DNA from 2 places in the Streptomyces sp. NPDC091272 genome. Region 1 is predicted to be linked to the other one. Evidence: riboswitches for the same ligand, from Rfam matches in the RefSeq annotation. Region 1 holds a riboswitch; the other holds the start of a gene.
The links. A riboswitch is a leader RNA that binds a small molecule or an ion and turns the genes downstream of it on or off. The one in region 1 is predicted to bind S-adenosylmethionine.
Positions count from the first base shown of each region.

Region 2: it holds a riboswitch for S-adenosylmethionine, as region 1 does, so the genes downstream of both, ACIQM4_RS21980 (aminotransferase class V-fold PLP-dependent enzyme) here and thrC (threonine synthase) in region 1, are expected to answer to the same signal.

Region 1 covers NZ_JBIVVC010000004.1:149,580-154,077, forward strand. The annotation lists gene ACIQM4_RS13790 (trehalose-6-phosphate synthase) at 1-157, opposite strand, end outside; gene ACIQM4_RS13795 (hypothetical protein) at 223-417, opposite strand; gene ACIQM4_RS13800 (glucosyl-3-phosphoglycerate synthase) at 414-1,403, opposite strand; SAM riboswitch class I at 1,563-1,690, shown strand; gene thrC (threonine synthase) at 1,705-2,994, shown strand; gene ACIQM4_RS13810 (MoaD/ThiS family protein) at 3,027-3,302, shown strand; gene ACIQM4_RS13815 (cold-shock protein) at 3,716-3,919, shown strand; gene groL (chaperonin GroEL) at 4,311-4,498, shown strand, end outside.
Region 2 covers NZ_JBIVVC010000007.1:395,990-400,487, reverse strand. The annotation lists gene ACIQM4_RS21990 (cytochrome bc complex cytochrome b subunit) at 1-44, shown strand, start outside; gene trpD (anthranilate phosphoribosyltransferase) at 201-1,265, shown strand; SAM riboswitch class IV at 1,405-1,522, shown strand; gene ACIQM4_RS21980 (aminotransferase class V-fold PLP-dependent enzyme) at 1,753-3,186, shown strand; gene ACIQM4_RS21975 (Lrp/AsnC family transcriptional regulator) at 3,321-3,602, opposite strand; gene ACIQM4_RS21970 (rhomboid family intramembrane serine protease) at 3,599-4,357, opposite strand.

The DNA of each region.
Region 1 (4,498 bases):
GGGCCGAGCAGACCCACAGGGAGTCTTCGGAACCGATTGCGCTGAGGCCGGAGACGAGACCGCCGCCGCCGCGCCGGGCGTCGAGCGAACCGGTCTCGTCGTTGATCGTGTACGAAACCGGTCCGCGATTGGACGCAACAAGGATCTGGGCTGCCATATGGCGAAACCTAGCCCGTCCGGGATTCCCTCAAACGTGCGGCCGTGCCGTCCGTGTGTGCGGGGTCAGCCGCGACGCCGACGGGCCACGGTGCGGGCGAGCACTCCGAGCGAGGCCAGACCGAGCGCGATCCCGCCGACGAGCGGCAGCCGGTCGTCGCGCCCACCGGTCTCGGCCAGCCTGCCGTCGGGTCCGCCCAGGGGCTCGCCGGGGCCGTCCGTCATCGGCTTCTTCGGGGCGGCGGGTCCGGCCGGGGTCATGCCGCGTGGCGTGCCGCGTACTCCTCGATCTCACGCATAGGCGGGCGCTCCTCCGTGTCCACGGGGTGGGTGCGGGGTACGAAGGCACCGTCGAGGCGTTCGAACTGGGTGAGGGAGGGGCGAACCAAGTGCCCCCGCGAGAGCCTGAGTTGGGCCGTACGGTAGATCGCGGCGGCCATCCGGCCCAGGGCCTGGCCGTCCTGGTGGCGGTGCTTGCGCACCCCCACGTCCACCTGGCCGAGCGCGTCGAGGCCGACCGTGTGCAGCGAGTCGATCAGGAGCCCGAGCTCGACTCCGTAACCGACCGGGAAGGGCAGCCGCTCCAGCAGGCTCCGGCGGGCCGCGTACTCACCGCCCAACGGCTGTACGAAACCGGCCAGTTGCGGCCAGTGCAGGTTGAGCAGCGGGCGGGCCATCAGCTCCGTGACCCGGCCGCCCTGCCCGGCGGCCCGGTCGGCGCCGGGCCCGTCGCACTCGCTGCCCAGCGGGCGGTCGTACGTCGCCTTGACGAACTGCACGTCCGGTTCGGTCAGCAGCGGGCCCACGATCCCCGACACGAACGAGGGGTCGAACTCCCGCAGGTCCGCGTCCACGAAGCAGATCACGTCACCCCGGGTCACCAGCAGCGAGCGCCACAGCACCTCGCCCTTGCCGCGCAGCGCCGGTACGCGGGGCAGGATGTCGTCCCGGTGCACCACCCGCGCCCCGGCCGCCGCCGCGGCCCGTGCCGTGCCGTCCTTGGAACCCGAGTCGACCACCACCAGCTCGTCCACCAGGGGCACGCCCCGGCCGCCCGCCTCCGGGCCCATCAGGTCCGTGCGGATCGCGGCCACGATCGCCCCGACCGTCGCCTCCTCGTCGAGCGCGGGCAGGACGACGCTGACGGTGGTGCCCCTGGCCGCCTTCGCGGCGAGCAGCCGCTCCAGCGGCCGGTCGGCAGCGGTCCAGGACCGCGTGCCCAGCCAGCGCTCCACCTCTTCCAGCACGCCCGTCACTCCCGACTCTGTGATCTATCTCGCGGTCCGGACGTCTGGCACACCCGTCCGGGGGTTCGGTTACAGTCTTGAACAACGCGGACGACCGGCGCATGTCGGGGTCTGTCCGCACACAAACACCCGGGCCGTCCACGGCACCCGGAGTCATAGCGCTCATCCAGAGGGACAGAGGGAAACGGCCCGTTGAAGTCCCGGCAACCCCCCGGCCGACCGCGAGGTCAGGTCAGGAAGGTGCCAATTCCGTCTCGTGGCGAAAGCCGTCGCGGGGAAGATGAGGAAGGACCTCGCCATCATGGCTGTGCAGACCACAGAAACCGCAACGACCTCCACCGTCGACCTGGGCCCCGCCGCCGCCCTCTCCTGCCGCGAGTGCGGCGAGCGCTTCGAGCTCGGCCCGATCTTCGCCTGCCAGCTGTGTTTCGGACCGCTGGAAGTGGCGTACGACCTTCCCACCGCCGGCGCCGAGGAGCTCAAGAAGCGCATCGCGGCCGGCCCGGAGAACATCTGGCGCTACGCGCCCCTGCTGCCCGTCCCCGCCGACGTGGCCACCAAGCCCAGCCTGAACCCCGGCTTCACCAAGCTGGTCAAGGCGGACAACCTGGCCCGCGAGCTGGGTGTCACCGGCGGCCTGTACGTCAAGGACGACTCCGGCAACCCGACGCACTCCTTCAAGGACCGCGTCGTCGCGATCGCCGTCGAGGCCGCCCGCGCCTTCGGCTTCACCACCCTCTCCTGCTCCTCCACGGGCAACCTGGCGGGCGCGGTGGGCGCCGCCGCGGCCCGCGCCGGGTTCCGCTCCTGCGTCTTCATCCCGCACGACCTGGAGCAGGGCAAGGTCGTCATGGCCGCCGTGTACGGGGGCGAGCTGGTCGGCATCGAGGGCAACTACGACGACGTGAACCGGTTCTGCTCCGAGCTCATCGGCGACCCGCTCGGCGAGGGCTGGGGCTTCGTCAACGTCAACCTGCGTCCGTACTACGGCGAGGGTTCCAAGACCCTCGCGTACGAGATCTGCGAGCAGCTCGGCTGGCGGCTGCCCGACCAGCTGGTCATCCCGATCGCCTCCGGGTCCCAGCTCACGAAGATCGACAAGGGGCTCCAGGAGCTGATCAAGCTCGGCCTGGTCGAGGACAAGCCGTACAAGATCTTCGGCGCCCAGGCGGAGGGCTGCTCGCCGGTCTCCACCGCGTACAAGGCCGGTCACGACGTCGTGCGCCCGCAGAAGCCGAACACCATCGCCAAGTCCCTGGCCATCGGCAACCCGGCGGACGGCCCGTACGTCCTGGACATCGCCCGTCGCACCGGTGGCGCCGTCGAGGACGTGAACGACGAGCAGGTCGTCGACGCGATCAAGCTGCTGGCCCGTACGGAGGGCATCTTCGCGGAGACCGCGGGCGGTGTGACCGTCGGCGTCACGAAGAAGCTCATCGAGGCGGGGCTGCTGGACCCGGCGCTGACCACCGTCGTGCTCAACACCGGTGACGGCCTCAAGACGCTGGACGCGGTGGCCCCGACCACCGGCCCCTCCGCGACCATCCGCCCGAGCCTGGACGCGTTCCGCGGCGCCGGCCTGGCACGCTGAACCCCTCACGTACGCAAGGAAGGCTGAACACCATGAGCGTCAAGGTCCGCATCCCCACCATCCTCCGCACGTACACCGGCGGTGAGTCCGAGGTGGCCGCCGAGGGTGCGACCCTCGCCGAGGTCATCGCCGACCTGGAGAAGAACCACACCGGCATCGCCGCCCGCGTCCTGGACGACACGGGCAAGCTGCGCCGGTTCGTGAACGTGTACGTGAACGACGACGACGTGCGCTTCGAGAGCGGCCTGGAGACGGCCACGCCGGACGGCGCGGGCGTCTCGATCATCCCGGCCGTCGCCGGCGGCTGAGCCCCGAAAGCTCCCCGCGCCAACGGAAGTTGCCCCCTTCGCTCACAAGCGGAGGGGGCAATTCCGTAGGGTTGAAAGGAGTAGAGTAGGGGAAGCCCCGCTCTCCGCCTTTGCCTCGCGCATATGAGAACGCGAGAAGATGCGTGCCGCGTGTTCGAGCCTTTTGCCGCCGAAGCGCACGCTATGTCCGGCCCGACTTGACCTGGAATTGCGTCAGTTGACCGTTCCGTGCGTTCAGGCCTACCCAGAATTCTCGTCCGATTGACCTGTTGCAGAGGGCAGTTGGGCGGATACATTCAGCCGCGGTCGACGCGCTTCGGCGCACACCAGCCGCGTTCCTTCTCGCGGGTGGGGTCTGACCCGGGGTCGCGAAGTGCGGCACCGCGTAAGGGCCAGTAATAGGGGAGTTAGGCATGGCTCAGGGCACCGTCAAGTGGTTCAACGCGGAGAAGGGGTACGGCTTCATCGCGGTCGACGGTGGTGCGGATGTATTCGTCCACTACAGCGCGATCCAGATGGACGGCTACCGCACCCTTGAAGAGGGTCAGCGAGTCGAATTCGAGATCTCGCAGGGCCAGAAGGGTCCGCAGGCGGACATGGTCAAGCTCGCCGTCTGATCCCGGCGCGATCGGCCACCGACGCACTCACCAGCACTCACGCACGCAGGGCCCGTACCCCGTCACCGGGGTACGGGCCCTCCGTGCTTGGCTGCGGCGGCGCGCGGGCGGCGCCCACCCGGACGGGCCTCTGCGTGCGCGCGCCCTCACCATCTGTGGTATCCGCTTGCACTCGCATGGGTCGAGTGCTAATCATTGGCGTTAGCACTCTCCCAGTGAGAGTGACAGAACTTGGACCAGGTTCGGTGAGGCCGAGTGGTGTCGGGGTAAGGGATCCCGGGCATCGCGAGGCCGTCCGTCGCGGGCGCCGAATCGTACGGTCCGGAGCAATCCTCCCCCAAGCTCTTGAGGAGCAGGGGGTGCCCCCGACGTCCTGGGAGGACCACTTCACATGGCCAAGATCATCGCGTTCGACGAGGAGGCCCGGCGCGGCCTCGAGCGTGGCATGAACCAGCTCGCCGACGCTGTCAAGGTCACCCTTGGCCCCAAGGGCCGCAACGTCGTCCTTGAGAAGAAGTGGGGCGCCCCCACGATCACCAACGACGGCGTCTCCATCGCCAAGGAGATCGAGCTCGAGGA
Region 2 (4,498 bases), on a different contig from region 1:
CCGAGGAGTACAAGGAGATCACCAGCGGCCACGGCCACCACTGATCACCTGAACCGGTTCGAGACGAACCGTCATGTTCGCCACGGCGAGAGCCCCGTCCCGCACACCGGGACGGGGCTCTCTGCCGTCCCCGGGGCTGGATAGGGTGTTCCCATCCCTTATCGGCTGCCCTGAGGGGCACGTGGACCCTGGAGCGGACCATGAACGTTGTGACCCCGGCAGGCGGCGACAGCGTGGCGGCCCGCGGCTGGCCGGGCATCCTGAACCTCCTGCTGCGACGCGAGGACCTCGACGCGGACGACACCGCCTGGGCGATGGACCGGATCATGTCCGGGGAGGCCACCGACGCGCAGATCGCCGGCTTCGCGGTCGCGCTGCGGGCCAAGGGCGAGACGGTCGAGGAGGTCACCGGGCTGGTACGGGCGATGTACGCGCACGCCCGCACCATCGAGGTGCCGGGCCCCAGCGTCGACATCGTCGGCACCGGCGGCGACCTGGCGAAGACCGTCAACATCTCCACCATGTCGGCGATCGTCATCGCCGGCACGGGCGCCAAGGTGGTCAAGCACGGCAACCGGGCCGCGTCGTCGGCGAGCGGCTCGTCCGACGTACTGGAGAAGCTCGGCGTCAACCTCGACCTGACGCCGCGGCGGGTGGTGGAGGTCGCGGAGGAGGCGGGCATCACCTTCTGCTTCGCCGTGAAGTTCCACCCGGCGCTGCGGCACGCGGCCAGGGCCCGCAAGGAACTCGGCGCGCAGACCACCTTCAACATCCTGGGGCCGCTCACCAACCCGGCCCAGGTCCGCGCCCAGGCCGTCGGGGTGGCCGACGCCCGGATGGCCCCGATCGTGGCCGGTGTGCTCGCCGCGCGTGGGAACTCCGCACTGGTCTTCCGCGGTGACGACGGCCTCGACGAGCTGACCACCACCGCCACCTCCCGGGTCTGGGTGGTACGGCAGGGGGAGGTCCGCGAGGAGGCCTTCGACCCGCGTGACGTGGGCCTGGGAATCGTCCCGGTGGAGGCGCTGCGCGGGGCCGACGCCTCGTACAACGCGGACGTCGCCCGCAGGCTCCTCGCGGGCGAGAAGGGTCCCGTGCGGGACGCGGTGCTGCTCAACACGGCGGCGGCGCTGGTCGCCCTGAACCCGGGCGGCGGCGACCTGAACGAGGAGATCGCGGCCGGCATCGAGCAGGCCCGCGAGTCCCTGGACTCCGGGGCGGCGCTGCGGGCGCTGCAACGCTGGGTGGCGGCGAGCAACGCCTGAACCCCCTGAGGGGTCGCGCGCGAGACCCGCGCGCGGCCCCTCTGGGTACGTCCGTGTGTGACGCAGAGCGCAGGGGAGATGTCTCATCAACCGGACTGCGCTCTTGCACGGATCCGCTCATGTGGCAGGATGCTGCACAGGTCATGAGTGACAGCGACTACGGCCCCGGCCCGCTGTCCGGCAACCCTCCGTCCGTGGCGGGGTGCCCCGGGTGAAGACCAGGTCGTAGGCAGCGAGGTCTGCGGCAAGCGCGGACCCCTGCGCACTCTTCTCGGAGTGTCGCGCCCCTGGGGTCCTGGTCCTCAAGGGAGCAGTCTCGTGAGCAAGCGAATGCGATAGGACCGGTCGGCCCCGTTCCACCTTCACCTCCGTACGGTCGCCCCGTGGCACCGCGCGTCGAGGCAACTCCCGTCGTGCGTACGACCATCGAGCCGTACCCCGCGGGCCTTCTGAAGCCATTCCGCCTTGTCCTGCCAGGAGTTTCGCCATGTCCGCATCGCCCGCCACCCGCACTTCCGCCGCGCCCACCGCCACCTCCGCCGCCCCCACCGCCACCTCCGCCGCCCCCGCCGCCGGGGCCGACGACCCCTGCTGCGCGGCGCCGCTGCCCGTCCTCGGCCGGGACGTGGCCGTGCCGCTCGTCACCGGCGGCGAGGTCACCTACGCGGCCCTGGACTACGCCGCCAGCGCGCCGGCGCTGCAGCGGGTGTGGGACGACGTGGCGGCCTACGCCCCGTACTACGGCAGCGTGCACCGCGGCGCCGGATACCTCTCGCAGCTCTCCACCGACCTCTTCGAGAACAGCCGCACGACGGTCGCCGAGTTCCTCGACTGCCGCGACGGCGACCAGGTCGTCTTCACCCGGTCCACGACCGACTCGCTGAACCTGCTGGCCGCCGTACTGCCCGCCGACTGCCAGGTGTTCGTCTTCGAGACCGAGCACCACGCGTCGCTGCTGCCCTGGCAGGACGCCAAGGTGACCTACCTCAACGCCCCGCGCACCGAGGCCCAGGCCGTCGAGACGCTGGAGCGCGCACTGGCGGACCGGGACCCGTACGGCCCCGCGCTGGTCTGCGTGACGGGCGCCTCGAACGTCACCGGCGAGATCTGGCCGGTGAAGGAGCTGGCCGCCGCCGCGCACGCGCACGGCGCGCGGATCGTGCTGGACGCGGCCCAGCTCGCACCGCACCACCCGGTGTCCGTCAAGGAGCTGGACGTCGACTGGGTCGCCTTCTCCGGGCACAAGCTGTACGCGCCGTTCGGCTCCGGGGTCCTCGCGGGCCGGGCCGACTGGCTCCAGGCAGGCGACCCCTACCTGGCGGGCGGCGGCGCCTCGAAGAAGGTGGCGCGGCGCGCGGACGGCGGCGTGGACGTCGAGTGGCACACCACCGCGGCCCGCCACGAGGCCGGATCGCCGAACGTCATCGGCGTCTACTCCATCGCCTCCGCCTGCAAGGCGCTCACCGAGGCCGGTTTCGACACGCTGGTCGAGCGCGAGCAGGCGCTGGTGCGCAAGGTGCGCGAGGGCCTCGCCGAGGTAGACGCGGTCCAGGTGCTGTCGCTGTTCGGCGACGACGCGCCCCGCGTCGGGGTCATCTCCTTCGTGGTGGACGGCTGGAACAGCTCGCACTTCGCCGCGGCGCTCTCCGCCGAGTACGGGATCGGCGTGCGCGACGGCCTGTTCTGCGCCCACCCGCTGGTCCGCACGCTGCTCGGCAGCGACCCGCAGGACCCGGGCGAGTGCGGCGCCCCCGAGGCCGAGCCGGGCGAGCGCTCGCTGAACGCCATCCGGGTCAGCTTCGGCGCGGGCACCCCGGACGAGCACGTGGAGCGGTTCGTACGGGCGGTCAAGGAGCTCGTCGCGAACGGCGCCCGCTGGAACTACCGGACCGAGGACGGGCGTTGCGTGCCCGCCGTCTGAGTGTCACGCAAACGCAGTCACGCAACCGCAGTCACGCAACCGCAGTCACGTAAAGGCGGAGGCCGCCCCGGGGGAACCCGCGGCGGCCTCGGTCGTACGGTCGTGGCCGCCGGAGCGGTCGTACGGGAGAAGGGTCAGCCGTCGAGCCCGATCGCGAACGCGGCCTCCAGGTCGTGCTGCGAGTAGGTGCGGAACGCGACGTGCGTGTCCGTGCCCTCGACCCCCGGAATCTTGCTGATGGAGCCCGGGATGATGTCCGCCAGGTCGTCGTGCCGCCCCACGCGCACCATGGCGATCAGGTCGTACGTACCGGTGACGGAGAAGACCTCGCTGACGCTTTCCAGCGCGGCGATCGACTCGGCGATCTCCGGGATCCGGTCCACGCTGGTCCTGATGAGCACGATCGCGGTGATCACGGCTGGCTTTCTCCCTCGGTGGCCGGTGGTGCTGCGTAGCTGTTCACTCTAGTCGTACGGCGATATCGCGCCCACGCGTAGAGGAAGCCCCCGGCAAAGCCCACCACGTGGGCCAGATAGGCCACACCTGATCCCGTGCCCAGGCCCTGGGCGGCCAGCCACTGGAGCACGAACCAGAAGATCAGCACGAGCCGGGCGGGGAAGCGCAGCGGCAGGAAGAACAGGAAGGGGAAGACGCTGGTGACCCGGGCGCTCGGGAACAGCCGCAGGAACGCGCCCAGGACGGCGGAGATCGCACCCGACGCGCCGACCAGCGTCTCGTGGGAGTCCGCGTGCACCAGCGCGTACACGGTGAGGGCGAGATAGCCGGTGGCGACGTAGAAGAGCACGAAGGCGGCGCGGCCCATGCGCTCCTCGGTCATCGCGCCGAAGACGTACAGGAAGAGCATGTTGCCCAGCAGGTGCAGCCAGTTGCCGTGCACGAAGAGCGCGGTGAACGGGGTGGCCAGCGCGTGCCGGGAGAGGGTGAGAAGTTCGGCGGGGACGACGCCGCGGCGCTCGAAGTAGGCGCTCTGGGCGGCGTTCAGGGTCTCGCCCGTGCCGTACGCGGGATTGAGGCCGGAGGCGGGGCCGAGCAGGAAGACCACGCAGCACACGGCGATCAGGGCGTACGTCACGAGGGGCGCGTGGCGCAGGTCCTGCCGGCGGGTGGCGGCGTCCCTGACCGTCCCGGTGGCCCGCGTGACCTTGAGCATGGGTTCGAGCATGGCGCACCGACGCGCTCCCGCCGGGCAGCCTCGCCGCTCCCGTCCGCAGCCGCCCCCGCCGCGGCCCCACCGGTCTCAAGGGTCGGCCGCCCGCCACGCGGGGCAACCGTGAGGCCGTAGGGTTGCGCG